Regions from separate parts of the Chengkuizengella sediminis genome, predicted to be linked through region 1. Evidence: riboswitches for the same ligand, from Rfam matches in the RefSeq annotation. Region 1 holds a riboswitch; each other region holds the start of a gene.
What was found. Region 1 has a riboswitch for cobalamin ahead of EPK97_RS09140 (hypothetical protein). Riboswitches for the same ligand answer to the same signal wherever they lie in the genome.

Region 1 (5,189 bases):
GGTACGAAAGATAGTCTCATCTACATTAAATGAGGAGTATATATTAGAATCCCGCAAGTATTTAACTGAGTATATACTCGCACTATCCTTGACCTGCTTTAGTTTACTAGCTACTTCGGTTATAAATTGATGGAAATTAAGATTACTATTGATCTTTATTCTTACTGGTAATAAATTGCTTTTCCCATTTACTCCTACTACTATGTCTTTTTCATCTGACATTCGATATAGGAGTATATAATAAGCTGATAAGAAGACCTCATTAATGTTTAAATCTAATTTCTCACAATAATTGTATATTAATTTCTCCTTTTCCTCTAAAATTCTTGATTTAGATGATACGATTGAAACCCAATTATTGAGGCTCTTTTTACTATCTATTATTAATTCAAAATGTGATGGTATGTCAGCTAACTCGCATTCCCAGTAATCTCTAGTTGTGCCCATGCCATCCTCCTTTCTAAACTTTTGAAATCTATGCCATATTTTACTATATAAGAATGTCTAAGCGCAATTAGAATTTTTGCAGATTTTCAAGAAAAAAGACAACCTCAGAAGGTTGTCTTAAGGTTGCCTTTTTTAGTTTCTTTAGTATGAATAATCAGTCAGACTTTTTACTCAATAGAAATGGAATACTTTCTTACTTTCAAGAGTAAATTGAGGTAATATATTATTTTCAATCAAATCAATACTCTGTAAAAATTAATAGACTTTATTAAGATTATTAATTCTAGAAGAAACAAAAGCAGCGAACACAGTGACTATACAACCTAATAAAAATGGAAGGGTACTCCCAAGTATGAACCAAATTAAAGACCCTACAATAGGAATAGTTACAGCTATCACATGTGATAAGGTACTCCCGACTGCCAGTGTAGTACTTAATTCTTCTCTAGGAACTAATTTCCCAACATAGGTAGAAATACCAATATCGTCAAAACCTACAAAAACATCATCTAATACAAACAAAATGTAAATAAACCAAATATGTTCAATGTAAGCATAACCAATAAAGATAAAGGTTACGATGATGTAATTCACAGCTAAAGCTTTACTAATCCCTATCTTCTTTATCACTTTTCCAATATACGGACGTGTTAATACGGCTATGACACCATGTAAACTATATAATAGTACCATTGTTGAAAGTGGGGTCTCAAATTTAACAATGAGTAAAAGTGTTGCAAAAGTTATAAATATCATCTCACGTGCAGCTGATAAAGTGGTTAGAAGATAATAAGGAAAATATGCCTTTTTCAAATACAGATTGTTGTTCTGTTTACTCTTACCTTTGTTCATATTTAATTTTTTCACAAAAATAGTAGAGACCAAAGCGATAGGAAGTCCAATAAAAAGAATAACATTTGTCTCAAATCTTTGACTTAAAATCCAAACAAATAACATCCCCAATAAACCTGCACCAGCACCCAAACTTGCTACATATCCAAAGATTGTGGATCGATTATCTTCCGTTGTTAGATCCGTGATTAAGTAATCTCTATAAATAAAAAACAGGTGCGTACCCGTACTAAAAATGAATGTGTATACCATCAATCCCCAGAAACCAGAGGCTAAAGAATACAATAGTAAACCTAATGCTATTAAAAGGATAGAGAAAATGAGCACGTTTCTTTCTTTGAATCTGATTGCAATTAAAATGAAGAATATAGCAATTAATCCGGGAATTTCTTTCATCGCATCGATGGTTCCAAATTGAAAGGCTGTAACTAAGAATTCTTCAACAATATAGTTTTTATAAATGACTTGGAAAAAAGAAATTGAAATACAAACTATGAAAATGGAAAGTAATAAATGTGTTAAATTTTTATTTTTATGATTGTTCATCTATCTAACACTCCTTTAAATAATAAATATCTAAGTAGATACTCTTATTTAAAGGTGGTGCCCTCTGTCTATAAGTTCAAACGATTCAAATTAGTCATATATCATGCATTTTATAAATAATCAATTAACTAGTCAAAATACAATTTCCGTTGAAGTATGTCTATGGCAAGCTCAATCTCTTCTAAATCCATTTCAGAAGCATCATTCATTCGATTATTGAAATTGAACTCTATCTGCTTATAAGCTTTATCAATTATCATTTCTCCTTCTTTAGAAAGATAAATAAACTGTTTCCTTCTGTCTTCAACATCAGATTTTTTATCAATTAAGTGGTGTTCACCTAATTTTCTGAGTTCACGACTCGCATTTGGCATAGAAATACGAATACAATCACTAATTTCGCTTAGAGTCACCGGCTGATTCACTGCGATGAAATCAATAATGTCATATTGAAGTTGTGTAATCAATTCTGGTTTCGCATCTTTTGTGAGCTCGTTTGTCACACGATGTACGGAGCTTGTAAATGTGATTAGTTTGTTAAAAAGAGTTTGATTGTCCATCGTTCTCACCTCTAATTGAAAGATTATCAAATTACATATCAAAAAACAATTATCAATTGACAACTAAAAAGAATTGGAGTATGATTTAATTATCAAAAGACAACTAAATGAGGTGAGTTATATGAAATCATTAGTCATTTTTACACATCCAAATCACAACAGTTTATCCTATGCGTTTTTACAAAAAGTACTAGAGGGTATCGGTGAAAACTCAAATATTAAGGAAGTTCAAGTATTAGATTTATACGAAGAAGGATTTAACCCACTGCTAGTATTTAATGATGAAAAAAGAAGAAGGGATATGCACCGTGATCCAAACATGGAAAAGTACAGAGAACAGATTCTTTGGGCTGATCAAATTGTTTTTGTATATCCTATCTGGTGGGGAAGACCTCCTGCCATGCTTCAGGGTTATATAGATCAATTGTTTGCAGCTAATTTTGCCTATAAAGATGATGGTTTTTTTCCAAAAGGGCTTTTAAAAGGGAAGTCTGTCGTATGCATATCAACGATGAAAGGACCTGCTAATTATCCGTTGATCTTCTTAAATAATGCTCACAAAGTTTTAATGAAAAAAGCTCTTTTGAATTTTGTAGGAATAAAAAAAGTGAAATTTTTTGAGTTTGGTAATATGGAAAGTCCAAAAGGGAAACAAACCGAAAAGCTAACGAAAGTCTATCGATATTTTCAACAAGTGCAAGTATAATAAAAAAAGTGTTTTACAACTTTAATAACGTAAAAAGTATGGAACAAATCCAGAACTTGGATTATAATTAGCATAGGCTGTTTAACAAGTGAATATTGTAAAAAAGGGTGAAACGTTGAAGCGTTTCTTAAAAGGGAAGACGGTGTGAATCCGTCACGGTCCCGCCACTGTAAATGGAAAGTAAGTGTAAACCACTGTGTAAAACGGGAAGGTTTATACAAACTGAATGATTTTCAGTTGAATTACGTTTGATCCATGAGTCAGGAGACCTGCCTTTTTTTGTATCACAAGTGTACCTACGAGGATAGGGAAAGTGAATAAATTTTTAGTCGTTTATTTGCACTTTTCTGCACTTCTGTAGGAAGTGTTTTTTTTATACCCCAAAAAGTGATGGAGAATCAAAGGAGTGAACACCTAGTACTTTTTGGGGGCCCCGGAATAAAAACCTAATATTAATGTGGAGGAAGAGGAAGAGCATGATGCAAAAAAAGTTATTTCTTGGAGTAGGATTTTTACTAACGTTTCTACTACTTATGCCAGCATCTCTAATCATGGGTGAGGAAGGTGTAAAAGTGGAAGTGAACAATGAGAACGGTGGAGAAACAAGACCTGATTTAGACACAGCGAAGGTTGAGCTTACATTTACAGAGATTGAGAACGGTTCTGCTAACATTTTTTTAAGTAGTCCTGAACGGAATTTTTTCTCTCCAACCGATTTTCCAATTGTAGAGGGTACCGAGTTAATTGATTCTACAATTTTAGTCGAAAATGGCAAGGCTGAATTTGATTATATGTTCCCTATTCGTGGTGATTATCAAATGACAGTGGAAGTTTTAGATGAAAACGGGATCTTGGCAGGCACTCATTTATTGAACATTCATATTCCAGAGAATCAAGCTGAGGTACAAAATGCGATTATTTTTGTAAGTATCCTCGTTTTATTTGGGTTTTTGGTCGGTCTAATTTTAACAGCTAGAAGGGGGAGAACTCATGCGATATCGTAGTTTGTTATTGATGTTGGGATTAGTTTTTCTATTAGGACTATCCACAACTGTTAGGGCTCATGATGATAATGATCATGGTCGAGCGATAGATCACCATACGGAAGTAGGGAAACTTTATTCATTTGAAGGGAAGTTGGAAACAACAGAGAATGGTCCTTTTGAAATTCTGTTTCATGTCATACGCTTAGAAGATAATGCACAAATTCTTACGATGAAAAATACTTCAGAAGATGGAACTTATCAATTTGCTGCTCAGTTTTTTGATGGAGCCGAACATGATGTCACATTTTCGCTCCTAAATCCGGTTACGAACGAAGTCATTATGGAAAGAACGGAATTAGTTGAAGTACAAGGTTTTGATCCACCGATGTTTATTAAATTAAAAACGATATTCTTTTTAGTGATGATGATTGGGATAGGTATGTTATTAGGTGTGGGTGTCATAAAATTAAAAAGGTCGAGACATGCGATAAAAGGAGGAGCTTACCATGGAATATAAATATGAATATCAAAACAAGAATGGTTTTAAAAATAAATTCAAAGCAATGTTTCTTTCACTTCCGATTCAACTAACTGTTGTTGCACTTTTGGCGGGGATCGTCATTTATACCGCTTTATTTTCCAGTTATGCACCCGTACATGATGCGCTTCATGATTTAAGGCATGGTTTAATGTTTATTCCATGTCACTAAGGTGGTCTTTTCATTGAAAAATGTTTTAGTAAATCTATTTTCCGTTGTGATGCATCGCTTAGCTAAGAAACATCAAGTCGTAGCATTAGAACAGACGATTTCTTTATTTTTAAAATTTTATAGCAAACATCCCGATAATCTTTTTGCAATACTAATCAGATTTAGTGAGGATTCTCGATGGGTTCTACGTTATTTGTCAGGTAGAGAGCTAGGAAGATTTTATACAGAAAAGTCCGAGAAAGTGATGGAGATTTGGTTTAGGTTAGCGAAAGATGATAACCTCTACGTAAGAGAAGGAACAGCAAAGGGGATTACATACGCAAGTGAAACGAACGCAAAGGAAGTTTGGCACAAGTGGGAGACATCTTTCTCCCACTCCTCA
Region 2 (5,189 bases), on a different contig from region 1:
CATCTTCACTTCACCCCGTAACCCTTCGTTTACTCTCTCTATTAGAACTTCTTTCAAATTCGAATGAAATCCAAAGTATTCACCTAGTTGAAACTGATGATTTTCATATTTTTGTTGATAGGATTTCACCATATCTTCCATTCTTTTAATTAAAATACCTGTAAACAAGAAATACGGAAGTATAACTACATTTTTCGCTCCAAGTTTTAAACAACGTTCTATTCCTTCATCCATTGATGGGAACGTAACCCCAATAAATGCTGTTTCAACCCATTTCACTTTCATCTTTTCCCAAAACAAACGAGAGATTTTGTAAACATCACTATTTGCGTCTGGTTCACTACTCCCTCTTCCTACAATTAATACCGCTGTTTCTTCTTGAATCTCTTTTCCATTCATCTCAACGACATCTTGAAAACGTTCATTTAATATATCAATGACAAGATCATGTACTCCAATGGGTCTCCCATACACAAAATGAACCTTTGGATATTGTTCTTTTGCTTCATCAATCGCTGCTGGAATATGGATCTTAGAGTGCCCTGCACCTAATAAGATAATTGGGATTACAACAACCTTCGTTGCTCCTTTATCAATACAAAGGTCTATTCCTTGATTGATATTTGGTTTTTCAAACTCTAAAAAACAAGTTTCTACTATCGGTGTATGAATACGTGGCAGCATATTTTTTATAAAAGTTCTAACCTCATCATTACCTTCTTTATCTCTACTTCCATGACCCACAAATAATACAGCTTCCATGATTAATACCTCCCATGATTTCTTTCCTTTTATATTACTCTCCGCATATGACTTGTTCTGTCACTAATACAGGTACATCACGATATGTAAAACCTTCAATTTCTTTCACACGTTTAAAATATTTATGGAATCGCTCGTTTGGAAAACCGTCATTGGCATATCCCTGCACAATTCGTTCAATTATATCTACAATTTTTTCTTTTTCAATACCTTCTGCCACAGGTTGTGCCGCATGAGCTGTTCTTCCTATTGTTTTTGCTCCTAAAAACAAATCAAACTTACCTTTGCGGAACACAATTCCAATATCTTCTTTGACTGCGCCATAACAAGCCATCGCACACCCGTTAAAACCAATTTTTATTTCTTTAGGTGTTTTTAAACCATCAATACGTTTATGTATCTCATTTACATATGGAATAGATTCATCCTTTTCCTCATCACAGAAATCACATGCTTTCACTTGAGCTACATCCCCGATGGGAGCTAGCAACAGCCCTTCATTTTTCAAGCGATTTGTTACCCTATCTGGGTGACTGGTAGGTACTCGTAGTAGAATTTGATGGTGTGGTGTATATTCTATTTCTCCTTTTTCATCAGCGATTTCTGCAATCAGCTTCATTTGTTTAGCCGTAAATTTCTTGTTTGCGATCCCTGAGCTTATTGCAAATTCTAAAATCGATTCCTGTTGAAAAACAGCTTTCTCCACCTTAGCATCTTCTTTGTTTAAAATTGGGGCAATTTCTATTTCTTGATTTTGCTGCAAAGTCCGTAAGGCCTCAGTCGCTAAAGTTAGAGGAGCTGTTCCCTCCTTTTGTTTTTCTTCTAATGATAGATTATCGTTTTCTGAAGGATATAAAGCTTGTTCCTGTGTTAAAGACCAGGGTTCATTTTCTTTTTTTAATCGCTCATGTGGTTTAAGCTGTTGTTCATTACGATCCAATGTGTATTTTCTTTGATAACCTCTTGGTGTAATCATTTTCCCATCATATAAAAATGTAGTAGAATTTCCGATAATAACGGTTGTTAACATACCAATATCAAACTCTAACATTTTTTCTAAAGTAGTTATCTGCACATATTCACGATCACGATAAGCACTTTTCACTAAACCTACAGGGGTATTAGGAGCACGATATTTTAATAATATGTTTTGTGCTTCAATAATTTGTCTCGTTCTTCTTCCACTTCTAGGATTATATAAAGCGATGACAAAATCCGCAGATCCTGCTGCATCTATTCGTTTTTCAATTCGTTCCCATGGTGTTAAATGGTCACTTAAACTAATCGTACAAGCATCGTGCATAATCGGAGCACCTAATAATGAAGCACAGGAATTAATGGCGGAAATACCTGGGATGACTTCAACTCCTACACCTTCTGTTTCATTCCAACCTTTTTCTATTAAAACTTCATAAATCAGTCCAGCCATACCATAAACTCCTGCATCCCCACTGGAAATAACCGCTACTTTTTTACCAGCCTCTGCTTGTTTTACCGCTTCCTGTGCACGACTTACTTCTTCCGTCATACCTGTTCTAACGATTTCTTGATTTATGAGCAAATCACGAATTAAATCAACGTACGTGTTGTATCCAATAATGACATCACTTTCTTGTATCGCTTCACGTGCTCTTTTTGTGATATGCTCAAAACTACCTGGACCAAATCCGATAACTAATAGTTTACCTTTCATCTCACATTCCTCCTTTATTTAAACGTAATTGTTGTTTAAGTCACTTCTATAAATCGTTATGCTTAAGTTATTCTTTAAGATCATATTCGAAAATATATAAACTACCACTAATTGGATTAATCCAACATTCATTTAATACAAAAAAAGCACTTCTACAATTAAATCGTAGAAAGTGCTAAATTATCTCTGGAATGGAACAAAAATCTACCAGTCTCATTATACACCTCCCTATCCTCGTAGGTTCATATTAGTGTTACAGAAAATGGCAGGTCTCCTGACTAATGGATCATCGTATGTACTGAATGTTTGATTCAGTTACTTAAGCCTTCCCATTATTATAGTGGCTTAAGTCTACTCTCCAATTACAGTGGCGGGACCGTGACGGATTTAAACCGTTCTTCCCTATTAAGGAACGAATCAACGTTCCACCAATTTCAATAGTATTCAATTGTTTAAACATCAAATTCATTATAAAGAAATGTTACTATTCTGTCTATGATTAAATCATATATTAAATCTATTAATTTTTAAAACAGGTATTTCACATCATTTGTCGAATATAAAAATGCGCAATTACTATACACATAAGACTTGGAGTGAATACAAATGAATTTTAATCCATGGGTTTCTATTTGGTTGAAACCACGAGCAACGATGAAGGAAGTATTTGAAAGAAAACCAAAACACACATTTTTATTAATTTATATCGGAACAATTTCCACTACGTTAAACAGAGCATCAACAAGTTATATCGGTGATGACTTTGCTACAAATATGGTCTCAATCCTTACCCTATGTTTATTTTTAACTATTATAGGTGCATTAATAACATATTTTATTGCCCCATCCATTTTACGTTGGGTAGGAACATGGTTAGGTGGAGAAGGAGATAATACTCGAATTCGATACGCTTTATCTCATTCACTTATACCAAGTATTTATATTTTGGTTTTCACTTGGATTCCTATGTTATTTTTGTTTGGGATTGAAAACTTTACTCTTTTAACACCAAAAATTGATAATGATCCTGTCTTATTAATGACTCTACTATTTTTTGGGTTTATACAAATTACGTTGGGAATTTGGGAGTTTATTATCTTCCTTAAATGTTTTGGAGAAGCTCTTCAATTTTCAGCATGGAAATCACTACTAACTGTTATAATTATATTCGTAGCATTAATGGTATTGATATTCCTATTTGGTCTTTTTATTACAACGATCTCTTTCATATAAAAATAATAAATTAGGAGGGCTTCTTATTAAGAAGTCCTCTTTCAATTGGAAATCCTCCATTTTTTAAAATTGATAACTTGGTTGAAGTGGCAGGTTTTACCCTTTTGAATGTAAATAGCTACTCTTCCATAAATATTCATAAATATAATATATGGGGAATATGATGTTGAGAATTCACTAGAAGGAGGAATAAAATGAAGTTATTTAAAGGTTATCGTTTATGTTTTTCAGTAATGTTAATGGTGTGTTTAGTTGCAACACCACTCATTACACCCATCTTTACAGTTGTTGATGCAAATTCAGAGGTGCAAAAGAAGGATGCAGAAAAACGAATAACATTCCGAATCGATAATGTATCTACCAAGGAACAACGAAGTGAAATTGCTAGAACGGGTGTCGTAATCGAAGAAATTGGTGAAAATCATGTCATTGTTATCGCACACCCTACAGAAGTTAAGGATTTAAAGAAATTAAATTTTCCACTAACTGAAGAAATTCCTGATCAAATGGATGCCTTAGATTTCCCTAATTCGGATGCTAACTATCACAATTATGGAGAGATGGTAGATGAGATTGATCAAGCTGCAATAGACCATCCAAATATCCTTGAAAAATTTAGTATTGGTCAAACTTACGAAGGTAGGGATCTATGGGTTGTTAAAATTAGTGATAATCCATCGGTAGATGAAGATGAAGCAGAGGTATTATACGTTGGTCTTCATCATGCTCGTGAACACTTAACCGTAGAAATGACATTGTATTTAATGGATCTGTTCACAGATCAGTATGGAACGGATGCAGAAATTACTAACTTAGTGGATAATAGAGAGATTTATCTTGTATTTAACTTAAATGCTGATGGTGGAGAATATGATGTAAGGAATGGAAGTTATGATTTCTGGCGTAAAAATCGCCAAATTAATAGTGGTTCTAGTTATGTAGGTACAGATTTGAATCGAAATTATGGATACAATTGGGGATGTTGTGGAGGATCAAGCGGTAATACAAGTAGTGATACATACCGTGGAAGTAGTCCTTTTTCAGCTCCGGAAACAAATGCCTTGAAAAATTTTGTTGAGAGTAGAATTATCGATGGTAAGATGCAAATTACAACAGCAGTAAGTTTCCATACCTATGGAGAATTAATATTATATCCATATGGTTACACTTATACGGATGTACCGAGTGATATGACACAGGATGATCATGATGTTATGGTAACGTTAGCTAATCAGATGGCTAATATGAATGGATATACTCCTCAGCAGTCTAGTGAATTATATATAACCGATGGGGATATGACAGATTGGACTTATGGGGAACATAAAATCATGTCATTTACGTATGAAATGTATCCTACATCATCCAATCCAGGATTTTATCCGCCAGATGAAGTGATTCAGAGAGAGACTGAGCGAAACCGTGATGCTATAGTATACTTAACCGATAAAGCGGACTGTCCATATGATGTTATTGGCAAAGCAGCACAATATTGTGGTGG
Region 3 (5,189 bases), on a different contig from region 1:
AATGCCGGGTGTTGTTGTGGACCTGGTTTTTTTGTTTGAAAAATAATTAATTGTGTAATCGTTACATGCTGATTAACTGTTTTTTCTTGCAACTCCAAAGAATCTACATTTTTAGTGGTCATCTTGTAAGAAAATCTGCCTTGTAGTTCCTCTGGAAAACGAAAAATCTCTACTCGATCCAACCAAGCTCGTTCCTTAAAATAATGATCAAAAGCTTCTAATATTAATTTTTCTTTAGAGAATGAACGAACAAAAAAAGGTCCTGTACCCACTACTTGTTGTTTGATATCAACATCATATGGAACGATGGAGGCTTTGTTAGAACTCAAGATGTTTGGGAAAAAAGGGAAAGGTTGTTTGAAATGAAAAATGACAGTATGATCTCCTGATGATTCTACCTTGTTCAAATAGCGCCCCAGCCAATAGAAGACGCTGGCAGTCGAATCAAGGACACGTTGGAAAGTATAAATCACATCTTCTGATGTTAATAGTCTACCGTGGTGAAACCGAATTCCTTTACGCAGGTAAAAAACCCACTCCTTTTCGTTTGGGGTATCCCAACCGAGAACGAGGTGTGGGTAAATTTGTTTTGTAGTTGAATCAATGCGAAGCAATGTATCGTAAATTTGACCTGCAAAATGGTATTCGAATGCTGTAGAGACTTGGGCCGGGTCTAAAGAGATGAGGTTTCTGTACATGGGTATACGTAAGATGTGTTTTATTTCCTTATCCCCTTCCGTTTGAAAACCAAACCACTCTTCTAGATATTGCCCTAAGAAACTATGAATTTGTGTAGGAATGGATAAAGAATGGAGGAACTCCATTCCTTCTTTGAAATGATCTTGTGCTAGCTGTTCTGATACATACATCTTAATGCCATCAAACAGAGAAAGTTGAAAGTTAATACGGGATCTGTACCCTCGACCACGTCCTGGTTTCCACCTTATCCATCCTTGTTTTTTTAATCGATTTAATACCCCTTTTGCATTTGGCTGACTACAGCCGAGGATACTTATGATTTCACTCAGCGTAGTTTCAATTTCGACATCACTTTTTTGAGTTGCATAAGCTGCATTTAAAATAAGGTAATGTTCGATTAGTTTCATTATTGTTTCCCCTCATAGAAATTAAAGTATTTATCATATATAAGTTAATAAAAGGGATGAAAATCATGGGAATTTTCATCCTTTTTAGTTGCAGTAATTACTTATACAATTATATCAGTTGCAGGGGAAATTATAAATATAAACACAAAAGTCACAAATTTAGCATGAGGATTAAGAGTTACAAGAAATAATTAACAAAAGCTAGATATGGAGGTCTTACAAGGTGAAGAAAATTTTAAAGGTCTTATTTATTACTTTAGTCATTTTTCAATTGAGCAGTATCAATTCATATGAATTTACAGATTACAAACCTGGTAGTGTAGCATGTTGTGGTTCAGGAGGAGGGGGAGGGTGATAATGATCCCCATCTTTTATATAAATATAAAAAAACTATCCAGACAGGCGTGTCGATATTCAATCGATGCGCTTTTTTTACTGTGTACAGTTTCAAATCTTAAAAAGCATTGTACAAGTCACTCAAATTAACATATAATGATTTAAGAGATTGAAATGGTTATTATATATACAATTTAATATTGAAATGATAGGTGCCTATGAAATTATTTTTTAGGTTAAAAGGGAAGCTCGGTGTGAATCCGACACGGTCCCGCCACTGTAAATGAGGACGACCTCAGTATGCCACTGTTCTATTGAATGGGAAGGGGAGGAAGTCAGAACTCATAAGTCAGGAGACCTGCCTATATTTTAAGAGCGATGATCCTTCGAGGAAAAGGAAGCTGCAAATCGAAAGGTTTAGTATGCCCTTTATTCTACACGGATAAAGGGCTTTTATATATATACATACATAAAAAAGGGTGGAGAAAATGAAGAAAATTTTAATGATTTTACTTGTGTTTGTACTTGCATTCAGCTTAGCTGCATGTGGTAACAATCCGAGTGAGGTAAGCGAAAATCAAGATCAAGGCACACAGGATGTAGCAGAAAGTAATGATACAACTCAAGAAGAAACCGAAGAAACAGCTGCTGAGAATATAGAAAATGGTCAAACGATATATCCATTAACGGTGACAGATGCTTCAGGTAATGAAGTCACAATTGAACAAAAACCTGAACGTATCGTATCCCTTGCACCGAGTATAACGGAAATCTTATTTGCACTTGGATTAGATGAGAATATTGTAGGTGTTACTGAATATGACGATTTCCCAGAAGAAGCCACAACAAAACCGAAAATAGGTGGGATTCTAGATGGCAATACAGAAGCAATTTTAGCTGCTGAGCCAGATCTTGTGATCGGGGGACTTTCTTTAAACGAAGCGATTATCATAGGCTTGGCTGAACTTGATATTCAAGTGTTTACAATTGAACCTAATTCGATTGATGAAGTGATAGAGGACATTCAATTACTAGGTTTAATTACAGATGCAAATGATGCAGCTGAAACTGTAGTCACACAAATGGCTGATGAAAAACAACAAGTAGTAGAAGCTGTATCAGGGATTTCTGAAGCAGATAAAAAGAAAATATATCTTGAGTTTTCAGAAGGCTGGACAGTGGGTAGTGGCGAGTTTATGAATGAATTAATCGAGTTATCTGGTGGGATTAACGTAGCAGCAGATCAAGCAGGTTGGTTACAAATTAGTGAAGAAAAGATTATCGAAGAAAATCCCGATGTCATCATCTATACGACGAAGTATATGGATTTGAAACCTGTGATTACAGAACGAAGTGGATGGAGCGAAATCACAGCAATTAGAGATGATAGTTTAGTAGGGATGAATGACGATTTAATTAGTCGTCCAGGCCCTCGAATTACACAAGGTTTATTAGAAATTGCTAAAGGAATTTATCCAGAATTGGTGAAATAAATGAAGCATAAATTAATGATATGGGGAGGAGCAGGTTTACTGCTTCTTCTTCTTTCCATCGTAGTGAGTTTATCTATGGGTTCAGCACATATACCATTGTTACAAGTTTGGCGTATTTTGTTACACCAGCTTCCTTTTGTAGGACAACATATCTCTGTGGATTGGCCAATTTCTTCAGAAAAGATAATTTTACAAGTTCGTTTTCCTCGTATTATACTCGGTATTCTAGTTGGAGCTTGTTTATCTTTAGCAGGTGCTGGCTTTCAAGGAGTATTAAGGAATCCACTAGCTGATCCTTTTACTTTAGGAGTAGCTACAGGCGCTTCTGTAGGAGCTTCATTTTTAATCTTATTTGGTATTCAATTTTTATGGTTAGGTCAATGGACAGTACCTATTGTTGCTTTCCTATCAGGAATGTTAAGTTTATTGTTTGTATTTAAATTAGCAGGTATACAAGGTAAGTTTCGAGTAGAAACAGTGATTTTATCAGGAGTTGTTGTTCAGGCATTTTTAGGCTCAATCGTATCTTTTATGATCACTTTATCCGATGATGTAATTAATCGTATTTTATTTTGGTTGATGGGTAGTTTGGCTTTACGAGGTTGGGATTTTTCCATTATATTATTTCCATATTTATTCATAGGATTAATCATTCTATTAGGGTATGGGCGAGTGTTAAATTTATTTGCCTTAGGTGAAAGACAAGCAGCACATCTTGGTGTGAATGTAAATCGTTCAAAGTGGATCGTGCTTATTTTTTCAACCTTAATCTCTGCTGCAGCTGTTTCGGTAGCAGGTGTAATAGGGTTTGTAGGTTTAATTGTGCCTCATTTAATTCGTTTATTAGTTGGTTCAGATTATCGATTGATTTTACCATTATCTGGACTATTCGGAGCAATATATGTATTGTGGGCAGACACCATTGCAAGAATGTTATTAAATCCTCAAGAAATTCCATTAGGTGTAATTACCGCTTTTATTGGAGCGCCATTTTTTGCATATCTACTATCTAAAAATAAGAAAATCACCAATCCTTCTTAAGGATAGAGACAACCCTTCTGCAACGACATAAAATTATTGAAGAAGAGGTAGAGATTTATGATCCAAATACAACATGTAAGTAAAACATATGATAATAGGAATATCATTAAAGATATATCTTTTCGAGTTGAAAAGGGAGAGAGTTTTGGCATTATTGGACCAAATGGAAGTGGAAAATCTACCTTACTTAAGTTATGTTCAGGGATTGAAAAATCGAATAAAGGAACCATTCAAATAAATGGAAATAAGATGTATACTTATTCAAGAAAACATCTAGCCAAATGGATAGGAGTACTTCAGCAAGAGGCATTACCTTTGGTGGGTTTTTCAGTTCGTGAAGTCGTAGAGATGGGGAGATATCCTTACCAAAACTGGATGGGAACAGAAAAACAAGATACTGAACAACTAATTACAGATATTATGGAAAAGCTTGAAATCGAACCTCTAAAAAACCGTACTTTAGAACAACTTAGTGGTGGTGAAAGACAACGAGTAGCCTTAGGGAAAGTAATGGCACAACAGCCTCAAATTTTAATGTTGGATGAACCGACTACCTATTTGGATATCGGTCATCAGGTACAGATGATGGATTATATACGCAACTGGCAGTTGCAGAATCAATTAACTGTTATTTCAGTGTTACATGATTTGAACCTAGCGGCGATGTATTGTGATCGATTACTGCTTTTACACGAAGGAAAGATTGTTAAAGTAGGCACTCCGACAGAAGTTTTAAAATCCGAGTTAATTTCACAAGTTTATGGCACAGAACCGATCATATTTTCACACCCAGAATTAGAAGTGCCACAATTATTATTAAAGTCTCAATTGGCACATTTTAGTGAAGGCTAAAATAGTCCCAATTTCTATAGTAATTATTTATCATAAATTTAATATAAGAGGTGAGTATAATGCAAGAACTTAATCAAATCATCCAAGAAATTAAACCATTAAATGAAGAAGAGATCTTAAAAACATTAACCCATCTAAATCAACTTACTAAACCTCCTGGAAGTTTAGGGAGACTCGAAGACTTGGCCAAACAACTATCGGGTATCACAGAACAATTAATACCAGATTTAAGTAAAAAAGCAGTTGTAGTGATGGCGGGAGATCATGGTGTATGTGAAGAAGGAATTAGTGCATTTCCTCAAGAGGTTACTCCTCAAATGGTTCACAATTTTTTAAATGGTGGTGCAGCGATTAATGTTTT

Region 2: linked by a shared signal. The riboswitch ahead of cobJ (precorrin-3B C(17)-methyltransferase) and the one ahead of EPK97_RS09140 (hypothetical protein) in region 1 are both predicted to bind cobalamin.
Region 3: linked by a shared signal. The riboswitch ahead of EPK97_RS13670 (ABC transporter substrate-binding protein) and the one ahead of EPK97_RS09140 (hypothetical protein) in region 1 are both predicted to bind cobalamin.

Annotation. Positions count from the first base shown of each region.
Region 1 is NZ_SIJC01000003.1:425,940-431,128, reverse strand. It holds gene EPK97_RS22375 (amino acid adenylation domain-containing protein) at 1-486, opposite strand, end outside; gene EPK97_RS09155 (MFS transporter) at 703-1,845, opposite strand; gene EPK97_RS09150 (MarR family winged helix-turn-helix transcriptional regulator) at 1,974-2,405, opposite strand; gene EPK97_RS09145 (NAD(P)H-dependent oxidoreductase) at 2,527-3,111, shown strand; cobalamin riboswitch at 3,200-3,402, shown strand; gene EPK97_RS09140 (hypothetical protein) at 3,588-4,115, shown strand; gene EPK97_RS09135 (hypothetical protein) at 4,102-4,614, shown strand; gene EPK97_RS09130 (CbtB domain-containing protein) at 4,604-4,807, shown strand; gene EPK97_RS09125 (ATP-binding protein) at 4,821-5,189, shown strand, end outside.
Region 2 is NZ_SIJC01000005.1:163,975-169,163, forward strand. It holds gene EPK97_RS12165 (sirohydrochlorin chelatase) at 1-762, opposite strand, end outside; gene cobJ (precorrin-3B C(17)-methyltransferase) at 797-2,455, opposite strand; cobalamin riboswitch at 2,703-2,903, opposite strand; gene EPK97_RS12175 (Yip1 family protein) at 3,062-3,688, shown strand; gene EPK97_RS12180 (M14 family zinc carboxypeptidase) at 3,883-5,189, shown strand, end outside.
Region 3 is NZ_SIJC01000006.1:135,376-140,564, forward strand. It holds gene EPK97_RS13665 (ABC transporter substrate-binding protein) at 1-1,106, opposite strand, end outside; gene EPK97_RS22245 (hypothetical protein) at 1,330-1,461, shown strand; cobalamin riboswitch at 1,636-1,822, shown strand; gene EPK97_RS13670 (ABC transporter substrate-binding protein) at 1,931-2,935, shown strand; gene EPK97_RS13675 (FecCD family ABC transporter permease) at 2,936-3,976, shown strand; gene EPK97_RS13680 (heme ABC transporter ATP-binding protein) at 4,034-4,828, shown strand; gene cobT (nicotinate-nucleotide--dimethylbenzimidazole phosphoribosyltransferase) at 4,888-5,189, shown strand, end outside.